Variovorax sp. PBL-E5: one gene and its partner. The protein of the gene in region 1 binds, or shares a complex with, the protein of each later gene. Links are inferred from orthologs where the notes say so. Each region holds a gene or a part of one and is shown in the gene's direction. Other genes may lie near its edges.

Region 1 (6,259 bases):
GCCGACGAAGGCATGACCATGATGTGCGTCACGCACGAGATGAATTTCGCGCGCGACGTGGCCGATCGCGTGTGGTTCATGGACGCGGGGCGGATTCTTGAAGAGGCGGATCCGGAGACCTTCTTCAACAGCCCTCAGCATCCGCGTGCCAAGCGCTTCTTGTCCGATCTGCGAGCGCATTGATGGCACACCCCCAGTCTTCGCGCACTTCGTGTCGCTTCGCCAACCCCCTTGCAGGGGGCAACACCGGCGGACCGGCGAAGCCGGATCCGCGGTGTTTCCCGTTTCTCGTTTCATCTTCAACCAGGAGTTCATCACCATGAAGACCGTCTTTCGTCTCGCCGCCATCGGTTGCAGCCTTTCCGTGCTGTCCCTACTGGCCCATGCCGACCAGTGGGACGAGATCAGCCAGCGCAAGGAGCTGCGATGCGGCACCTTCGCCGACGTGCCGCCCTTCGCCGCGCCGGATCCGAAGACGCGCGAGATGGTCGGCCACGACGTCGACCTCTGCAACGCGCTGGCCAAGCAGCTCGGCGTCACCGCCAAGGTCACGCCGCTCTCGGTGGAAGCGCGCGTGCCCGAGGTCAAGCTCGGCCGCGTCGACGTGACCATCGCCAACCTGGCCTACACCAAGAGCCGCGGCGAGCAGATCCAGTTCAGCGATCCGTACTACGTCGCCAAGGAAATGCTCGCGGTGAAGGCCTCCGACCCGGGCACCACCAAGGCCGACTACAAGGGCAAGCGGCTGAGCTCGACCAAGGGCTCGACCTCGGAGCTGTCGATCAAGATGAACGGCTCGGAGCCGGTGACCTTCCAGGACACGGGCTCGGCCTTCATGGCCGTGCAGCAGAACAAGTCGGTGGGCATGGTCGCCAACACCATGACCATCACCAAGCTGGTCAATCAGTCGAAGACCGACGGCGTGCCGCTGAAGATGATCAAGGATCCGATGGTGCTGCAGCCGATCGGCATCGGCATGAAGAAGGACGAGCCGGTGCTGCTCGCCAAGGTCAATGCGGCGCTCTACGCGCTCGAGAAGTCGGGCGAGCTCGACCGGCTGTGGGCGAAGTGGCTCGGCCCGAACACCGAATACAAGATGGTGCGCGAAGAGAAGGTCATGCCGCTGGCCGACCTCAAGTTCGAGCTGCTGCCCTGATCGCCGACTTGGGCCGGAAGGCCTTGCACACCGCGTCGTCGGCCTCGAGGTAGGGGCCGCCGATCAGGTCGATGCAGTAGGGCACGGCGGCGAAGATGCCGGGCACGGCTTGCGAGCCGTCGGCGTTCTTCAGGCCTTCGAGCGTCTCGGCGATGGATTTCGGCTGGCCGGGCAGGTTGATGATCAGGCTCTTGTCGCGGATCACCGCGACCTGGCGCGACAGGATCGCGGTCGGCACGAAGTGCAGGCTGATCTGGCGCATCTGTTCGCCGAAGCCGGGCATCGTCTTGTGCGCGACGGCCAGCGTGGCCTCGGGCGTTACGTCGCGCAGTGCCGGCCCGGTGCCGCCGGTGGTCAGCACCAGCGCGCAGCCGGCGTCGACCAGCTCGATCAGCGCGGCGCTGATGGCGGCCTCGTCGTCCGGTATCAGCCGTGCCGCGAAGGTGATGGGATTGCGCAGCGCGCGTTGCAGCCATTCCTGCAGTGCGGGCAGGCCCTTGTCCTCGTAGACGCCGCTCGATGCACGGTCGCTGACCGAGACGATGCCGATGCGCACGGGGTCCATGTCAGAGACTCCCGGTGCGCTGCGGACAAGACTGGCGCGGCCAAGACCAGGAACACCGCGGAACTGGCTTCGCCAGGCTGCTGGTGTTGCCCCCAGCGGGGGTTGGCGGCCACACGAAGTGGGCAAGCCTGGGGGTGAGCTTGATCATGCGTCCTCCTCGCGTGACTGCTCGGCGGCCTCGGCGGCATGGTCATCCGTGCCGTGCACGCTCAGCTGCGCGCGCACGATCCGGAACACCTCGCGGTAGGCCTTGGCCTGCCGCGGCGCCTCGCCGGGCGGGCCGGCCTTGATGTCCTTGCGCGCCTGGCGCACCAGCGCGCGCAGCTGCTGGGCGTCGGTGTCGGGATGGGTTTCGATCCAGCCGCCGAGCGCGTCGTCGTCGGCGATGATGCGGTCGCGCCAGCGCTCGGCATCGTGCAGCGCGGCGGTTTCCTGGGCCGGGCCGCGGTTCTGCTCGTCGAGCGCAGCGCGCACCGCATCGAGCGTGGCCGCGTCGAGCCCGCGCATCAGCTTGCCGACGAACTGCATCTGGCGGCGTTTGCCTTCGAAATTGGTGATGCGCCGGGCCTCTTCGATGGCGTCGCGCAGCTTCTCGCCGAGGTCGAGCTTGTCGAAGAGACCTGCGCGCAGCCCGAGCAGGGCTTCGCCCAGCGCCTGCAGCTCCGTGCTCTCGCGCTTGAGATCGGTCTTGCTGGCGGCATCGGTGCCCTTGAGCTCGCGCTTGAGCTCCAGATCGAGCTCACTGCCTTCCGCCACGAACTGGCCGCGGACGAAATAGCCTTTTTTGGGTTTGCGGGACATGTGGGGAAATCGTTGACTCCCCGTCGGGGACGGGGGGCGCAAGTATCATAGCCAACACATGAGCACATCTTCCTCGCGCGCCGACTCCGGCTTCGCCTACAGCCGCTCCTTCTTCGAAAACCTGGTCGATTCGGCCCTGGCGCACGCCAAAAGGCTGGGCGCCACCGACGCCGGCGCCGAGGCGTCCGAGGGCTGCGGCCTGAGCGTCTCGGTGCGCAAGGGTGAACTCGAGAATGTCGAGCGCAACCGCGACAAGTCGCTGGGCATCACGGTCTATGTGGGCAAGCGGCGCGGCAATGCCAGCACCTCGGACTTTTCCGACGCGGCGGTCGCGCAGACCGTCCAGGCGGCCTACGACATCGCGCGCTTCACGGCCGAAGACCCGGTCAGCGGCCTGCCCGACGCGGACGACATCGCACGCGAGCAGCCCGATCTCGATCTGTTCCATCCCTGGGACGTGACGAGCGAGCAGGCGGCTGCGCTGGCGCTCGAATGCGAGGCCGCGGCGCTCTCAACCGACAAGCGCATCACCAACAGCGAAGGGGCGGGCGTCTCGGCGCAGCAGAGCCACTTCTTCAGCGCCCATACGCACGGCTTTCGCGGCGGCTACGCGAGCTCGCGCCATTCGATCTCGGTGGCACCGATCGCCGGCCGTGGCGACGGCATGCAGCGCGACGCCTGGTACAGCTCGATGCGATCGGCCGACGAGCTTGCAAGCCCGCAGGCGGTGGGCCGCTATGCGGCCGAGCGCGCGCTGAGCCGGCTCAAGTCCCGCAAGATCAAGACGACGCAGTGCCCGGTGTTGTTCGAATCGCCGCTGGCCGCGGGCCTGCTCGGCGGGCTGGTGCAGGCCGTCAGCGGCGGTGCGCTCTACCGCAAGAGCAGCTTCCTGCTCGATTCGCTGGGCAAGCAGGTGCTGCCCAAGCACCTGGATGTGGCCGAGGACCCGCACATCCTGCGCGGCAAGGGCAGCTCGCCCTTCGACGACGAAGGCGTGATCACCCGGCGGCGCAAGGTGGTCGATGCGGGGCGGCTCGAGGGCTATTTCCTCAGCACCTATTCGGCACGCAAGCTGGGCATGAAGACCACCGGCAATGCGGGCGGCTCGCACAACCTCACGCTGACCTCGCGATTGACGAAGGCAGGCGACGACCTGGATGCGATGCTTGCCAAGCTGGGCACCGGCCTGTTCGTGATCGAGCTGATGGGGCAGGGCGTCAACTACGTGACGGGCGACTATTCGCGCGGCGCGAGCGGCTTCTGGGTCGAGAAGGGGCGCATCGCGTTCCCGGTGCAGGAGATCACGATCGCCGGCAACCTCAAGGACATGCTGCTCGGCATCGAGGCGGTCGGGGCCGATGCGTACAACTACGGTGCCAAGACCACCGGGTCGCTGCTCATCAACCGCATGAAGATTGCCGGTAGCTAAGTCGCGGACAGTGCTGCACGGACTTTGGCGATCGCATTCGCGTAGGGCGTCGCGAAGCCGTCGAGCGGCGCATCCGGCGCCAGCCAGCTGAAACTGAAGACCAGGCCCTCTTCGTCGGGGCTGCCCGTGGCGATGTGGTCGAAGCGTTCGGGCAGCGGGCCTTCGGCGCGCATCAGGTACAGGTGCCAGAGCTGCGGATGCCGGCGCTTGCTGCCCTCCACGCCGGCTTCGCAGTCGCGGTCGAGCGTGCCGAGGGATTGCAACGGGCCGGTGTGGCGGATGCCGGATTCCTCCAGCAGTTCGCGCCGCACGGCGTCCTCGGGCGCCTCGCCGGGCTCGACCGTGCCCTTGGGCAACTGGATGTTCCCGTCGTCCGGGTGATGGAACACCAGCAGCCGGCCGCGCCCGTCCACCAGGCAGGCACAGGCCTTGTGGACGATGCGTGTCGTCATGGTCAGGCGCCCGAAAGAGCAGCCTTCACGGCGCTGCTGACCAGGCCCATGTCGGCCTTGCCGGCCAGGCGCGTCTTGACCGCGCCCATCACCTTGCCCATGTCGCCCGGGCCCTTGGCGCCGAGCTCGGCCACGATCGCCTTGACCTCGGTCGCGATCTCGTCGGCGCTCATGCGCTGGGGCAGGTAGACCTCCAGCACCTTGATCTCGGCGGCTTCCTTGTCGGCCAGGTCGATGCGGCCGCCCTGGGTGAATGCGGCGACCGAATCCTTGCGCTGCTTGACCAGCTTGTCGACGATGGCCACCACCATCGCGTCGTCGAGCACGATGCGCTCGTCGACTTCCTTCTGCTTGAGGGCCGCGAGCAGCAGGCGGATGGTGCCCAGGCGCTCGGCGTCCTTGGCGCGCATCGCGGTCTTCATGTCTTCGGTGATCTGGTCCTTGAGGCTCATGGTGGATTTCCTTCGGTCGACAAAAGAGAAAAGCCGCGACAGGTGTCCCTGGCGCGGCTTGCGAACCGGGCGCTGGCCTCGGGCCAGCGCAGCGGATGCTCAGTACAGCTTCTTGGGAAGCTGCATGCTGCGCACGCGCTTGTAATGGCGCTTGACGGCTGCGGCCTTCTTGCGCTTGCGCTCGGCGGTCGGCTTTTCGTAGAACTCGCGGGCGCGCAGGTCGGTCAGCAGGCCGAGCTTTTCGATGGTGCGCTTGAAGCGGCGCAGTGCGACGTCGAAAGGCTCGTTTTCTTTAACGCGGATGGTGGTCATTTAAAAATCGTTGGGTTGAATTTGGCCTGGGGAAGATCGGGCCCCGGGCCGGGTTCCTCAACTGAAAGCATGTGTGGCCGTTGAGGGGAGGCCAAAGTTAGCCAAAAATTATATACCACCCCCAGGCTTGCTCGCTACGCATAGCCGCCCACCCCCTTCGAGGGGGCGATACCGGCGGACCGGCAAAGCCGGATCCGCAGTATCTCTGGAAAAGAGAGGGGGGCAAGGTGCGCTCAGAGGGCCGTGGCGCAGGCATGCGCGCTGGCCCAGGCCCACTGGAAGTTGTAGCCGCCGAGCCAGCCGGTGACGTCGACCACCTCGCCGATGAAGCAGAGGCCGGGCTGTTTCGATTCCATGGTCTGCGACGAGAGCTCGCGGGTGTCGATGCCGCCGGCGGTGACTTCGGCCTTGCGGTAGCCCTCGGTGCCGCTGGGCGTGATCTGCCAGCGCGCGATGCGCTCGGCCAGCGCGTGGAGGGCGCGGTCGGCGGCTTCGTTGATGGGCCGTTGCAGCGCGCTGTCCTGGCCGACCCAGGCATCGGCGAGCCGCGACGGCACCAGCGCGGCGAGCTCGTTGGCAATGCGCTTGCGCGACAGGCGCTTGGCCTCGGCCAGCGCGGACGCGACCTCCACGCCGGGCGCGAAGTCGATCGTGAGCGGCATGCCCGGCCGCCAGTAGCTCGAGATCTGCAACACCGCGGGGCCCGACAGGCCGCGATGGGTGAAGAGCAGGTCTTCGACGAAGGCCATGCGCTCCTTCCGGCTGCCGGTCTCGATCTGCACCGGCAGCGCGAGGCCGGCCAGTCCTGCGTAGGGCGCCCAGCCTTCGCCGCCGAAGGTCAGCGGCACGAGGGCCGGGCGCGGCGTGACCACGCGCAGCCCGAATTGCGCCGCGATGCGGTAGCCGAAGTCGCTGGCGCCGATCTGCGGGATCGACAGCCCGCCGGTGGCGATCACCAGCTTGGGCGTACGGACTTCGCCGCGATCGGTGTCGATCCGGTAGCCGCCTTCGTCCGAGAAGGCGATGTCGCGCACGCCGCAGGGCTGCCAGTGCGCGACGCTGCCGCTGGCGCACTCGGCCAGCAGCATGTCG
Region 2 (3,867 bases), 2.5 Mb from region 1 along the record:
TCGGCCTGATCATGAAGCAGCCCGACCTCGGCACGGCGCTGCTGGTGCTCGCAGCCGGCATGTCGGTGATCTTCTTTGCCGGCCTGTCGTGGAAGCTGATCGTGCCGCCGGTGGTGATCGGCCTGGTCGCGATCTCGCTGATCGTGGGTTTCGAGTCGCAGCTGTGCGCCGACGGCGTCGACTGGAAGGTGCTGCACGACTACCAGAAGCAGCGCGTCTGCACGCTGCTCGACCCGAGCAAGGATCCGCTGGGCAAGGGCTTCCACATCATCCAGGGGATGATCGCGATCGGCTCCGGCGGCGTCGGCGGCAAGGGCTTCATGCAGGGCACGCAGACGCACCTCGAATTCATCCCCGAACGCACCACCGATTTCATCTTCGCGGCCTATGCAGAGGAGTTCGGCCTGGTGGGCAACCTGGCGCTGATCGCCGCCTTTATCCTGCTGATCCTGCGCGGACTGGCGATCGCATCGGATGCGCCGACCCTGTTCTCTCGTCTGCTGGCCGGCGCGGTGACGATGATCTTCTTCACCTATGCCTTCGTGAACATGGGGATGGTGAGCGGCATCCTGCCGGTGGTGGGTGTGCCGTTGCCTTTCATCAGTTATGGCGGTACGGCGATGGTGACCCTGGGCCTGGGGCTGGGCATCCTCATGTCCATCTCTCGCGCCAAGCGCCTCATTCAGACCTGACCCTGCGGCCGGCGCAGCCAGGGGTGCCGCCCTAGAATGGTTTCATGATCAGTCGCGAACCCACCATCGAGCGCCTCGCCACGGCGCAACAACTCCTGCTCACGCCCTTCGGTCTCGACGAGTCGCATCTGTCGCGCGCACTCGCCGAAATCACGGCGCACAAGGTCGACGATGCCGACCTCTACTTCCAGTACACCCGCAGCGAGGGCTGGAGCCTGGAGGAGGGCATCGTCAAGACCGGCAGCTTCAGCATCGACCAGGGCGTGGGCGTGCGCGCAGTGAGCGGCGAGAAGACGGCGTTCGCCTATTCGGACGACATCTCCGAAGCCTCGCTGCTCGATGCGGCGCGCACGGTCCGTGCCATTTCGTCCGCGGGCCGTACGGCCCGCGTGAAGACGCCGGCGCGCAGGATAGCGAGCAGCCGTTCGCTCTACGACGGCATCGATCCGATCTCCACGCTCGACAGCACGGCCAAGGTCGAGCTGCTCGGAAAGGTCGAAAAGCTGGCCCGCTCGCGCGATCCGCGCGTGGCGCAGGTGATGGCCGGCCTCGCGAGCGAATACGACGTGGTGCTGGTCGCGCGCGCCGACGGCACGCTGGCCGCCGACGTGCGGCCCCTTGTGCGGCTCTCGGTCACGGTGATCGCCGAGCAGAACGGCCGCCGCGAAATGGGTTCGGGCGGCGGCGGCGGCCGCTTCGGCCTGGCCTATTTCGACGACGCGCACATCGCGGAGTATGTGGATCAGGCGGTCAAGTCGGCATTGACCAACCTCGATTCGCGGCCCGCGCCGGCCGGCGAGATGACGGTGGTGCTCGGCCCGGGCTGGCCCGGCATCCTGCTGCACGAGGCCATCGGCCATGGCCTGGAAGGCGACTTCAACCGCAAGGGTTCGAGTGCGTTCTCGGGCCGCATCGGGCAACGCGTCGCGGCCAAGGGCGTGACGGTATTGGACGACGGCACGATCGCCGATCGCCGCGGTTCACTCAACGTCGACGACGAAGGCAACGCGACGCAACGCAACGTGCTGATCGAGGACGGCATCCTGAAGGGCTACATCCAGGACTCGCTCAATGCACGGCTGATGAAGTCCAAGCCGACCGGCAACGGCCGGCGCGAGAGCTATGCGCACGTGCCAATGCCGCGCATGACCAACACCTACATGCTGGGCGGCGACCGGGTGCCGGCGGAAATCGTGGCCAGCATCAAGAAGGGCCTCTATGCCACCAATTTCGGCGGCGGCCAGGTCGACATCACGAGCGGCAAGTTCGTGTTCTCGGCCAGCGAAGCCTACTGGGTCGAGAACGGGAAGATCCAATATCCGGTCAAGGGCGCGACCCTGGTCGGCAACGGTCCGGATGCGCTGACCCGCGTCACGATGATCGGCAACGACATGGCGCTCGATTCGGGCGTCGGCACCTGCGGCAAGGAAGGCCAGAGCGTGCCGGTCGGTGTCGGCCAGCCGACGCTGCGAATCGACGGATTGACCGTAGGCGGCACGGCTTGAGGCTATACTCCGCACCCATGTCCGCTCTTCGCGCTTATTTCTTTGCCTACTTTTGGTTCCCGGTTTCCGGCGGACGAGAGGCGCGTGCGTAGAGCAAGCAGACAGCAGAACCCCTCTCAGAACCGCCGGTGCCAAAAGCCCGGCGGTTTTTCTTTGGCCGAACGAATTTCAAGACCCCCCGAAAGAAGGAACGACAGCATGAGCACGAAAGCCGCCCCGTCCAGCGACGCCTGGTACGCGAACGTCGAGAAAACCAGCCAGACCGACGACGAACGCATCAAGGACATCACCGTGCTGCCTCCTCCTGAACACCTGATCCGCTTCTTCCCGATCCGTGGGACGGGCATCGAATCCCTGATCAGCGGCACGCGCCGTGCCATCCACAACATCATGGCCGGCAAGGATGACCGGCTGCTGGTGATCATGGGGCCATGCTCGATCCACGACCCCGCCGCTGCGCTCGAGTACGCCCGGCGCCTGAAGGCGGAACGCCAGAAGTACGCAGACACGCTCGAGATCGTGATGCGCGTGTACTTCGAGAAGCCGCGCACCACCGTGGGCTGGAAGGGGCTCATCAACGATCCGTACCTCGACCAGACCTTCCGGATCGACGAGGGCCTGCGGATCGCGCGCCAGTTGCTGATCGACATCAATCGCCTGGGGCTGCCGGCCGGCAGCGAGTTCCTCGACGTGATCTCGCCCCAATACATCGGCGACCTGATCGCCTGGGGCGCGATCGGTGCGCGCACGACCGAGAGCCAGGTGCACCGCGAGCTGGCCTCGGGGCTGTCGGCGCCGATCGGCTTCAAGAACGGCACCGACGGCAACATCCGTATCGCGACCGACGCGATCCAGGCCGCGGCGCGCGGCCATCATTTTCTTTCCGTCCACAAGAACGGCCAGGTCGCGATCGTGCAGACCAACGGCAACAAGGACTGCCATGTGATCCTGCGCGGCGGCAAGGCGCCCAACTACGACGCGCAGAGCGTAGCGGCGGCCTGCAAGGATCTCGAGGCCGCCAAGCTGCCCGCCACGCTGATGGTCGATTGCAGCCATGCCAACAGCAGCAAGCAGCATCAGAAGCAGGTCGACGTCGCGAAGGACATTGCGGCCCAGGTCGCGGGTGGCAGCCGGAGCGTGTTCGGCTTGATGGTCGAGAGCCATCTGCATGCCGGCGCGCAGAAGTTCACGCCGGGCAAGGACCGGGTCGACAGCCTCGAATACGGCAAGAGCATCACCGACGCCTGCCTGGGCTGGGACGATTCGGTGCAGGTGCTGGAAGCGCTGTCGCAGGCCGTCAAGCAGCGGCGCGGGTCGCTGTGAGCCCCCGGCTTTTCACTTCACTTCGCTTCGCTGCTTGTAATTCGCCACCCCCGAGGGGGTGGCTCGGCCGCCTTGGGGCGGCCCGGCGGCGGCCGACTCGCGGCGCTTGAATTTCAGTCAGATCAGCGCGGCCAAGTCCGGCCAGTGATGGCGCAGCAAGGCCGCTTCGTCGCTGTCCGGGCGCATGAATGAAAAGTCGGTGAAGTCGAAGCCTGGCCCCACGGTGCAACCGACCAGCGTGTAGTCGTCAGAGGGCTTCGTCGCGATGGGCCGGGCCGCTTGCCATTGGCCGGCCGGTACGGTGTGCTGAGGCCGTGTGCCATGAACGTCGACCGGGCCGAGCCGCA

Evidence for each region. Proteins that work in one complex are often made in the same cells at the same time.
Region 2: the proteins of pmbA (region 1) and tldD are in contact, whole or in part, in a solved structure (PDB 5NJ9), measured with the Escherichia coli proteins. The link is inferred for Variovorax sp. PBL-E5 from one-to-one orthologs.

The regions. Positions count from the first base shown.
Region 1 is NZ_LR594671.1:3,380,568-3,386,826, reverse strand. The notes cover bases 1,799-4,765. They hold pmbA (metalloprotease PmbA), read left to right. Parts: upstream 1,799-2,580; coding sequence 2,581-3,951; downstream 3,952-4,765. Other genes in these bases: WDLP6_RS16405 (GatB/YqeY domain-containing protein), read right to left, coding at 4,406-4,765; WDLP6_RS16410 (NUDIX domain-containing protein), read right to left, coding at 3,948-4,403; yjgA (ribosome biogenesis factor YjgA), read right to left, coding at 1,866-2,522. Also shown: WDLP6_RS16435 (amino acid ABC transporter ATP-binding protein), read left to right, coding at 1-183; WDLP6_RS16430 (ABC transporter substrate-binding protein), read left to right, coding at 320-1,156; mog (molybdopterin adenylyltransferase), read right to left, coding at 1,134-1,721; more of WDLP6_RS16405, read right to left, coding at 4,766-4,855; rpsU (30S ribosomal protein S21), read right to left, coding at 4,955-5,167; WDLP6_RS16395 (NAD(P)/FAD-dependent oxidoreductase), read right to left, coding at 5,401-6,259.
Region 2 is NZ_LR594671.1:924,060-927,926, forward strand. What follows is about bases 1-2,966. They hold tldD (metalloprotease TldD), read left to right. Parts: upstream 1-736; coding sequence 737-2,197; downstream 2,198-2,966. Other genes in these bases: rodA (rod shape-determining protein RodA), read left to right, coding at 1-692; WDLP6_RS04540 (3-deoxy-7-phosphoheptulonate synthase), read left to right, coding at 2,396-2,966. Outside these bases: more of WDLP6_RS04540, read left to right, coding at 2,967-3,520; WDLP6_RS04545 (cupin domain-containing protein), read right to left, coding at 3,638-3,867. UniProt on the Escherichia coli protein: Metalloprotease involved in CcdA degradation. Suppresses the inhibitory activity of the carbon storage regulator (CsrA).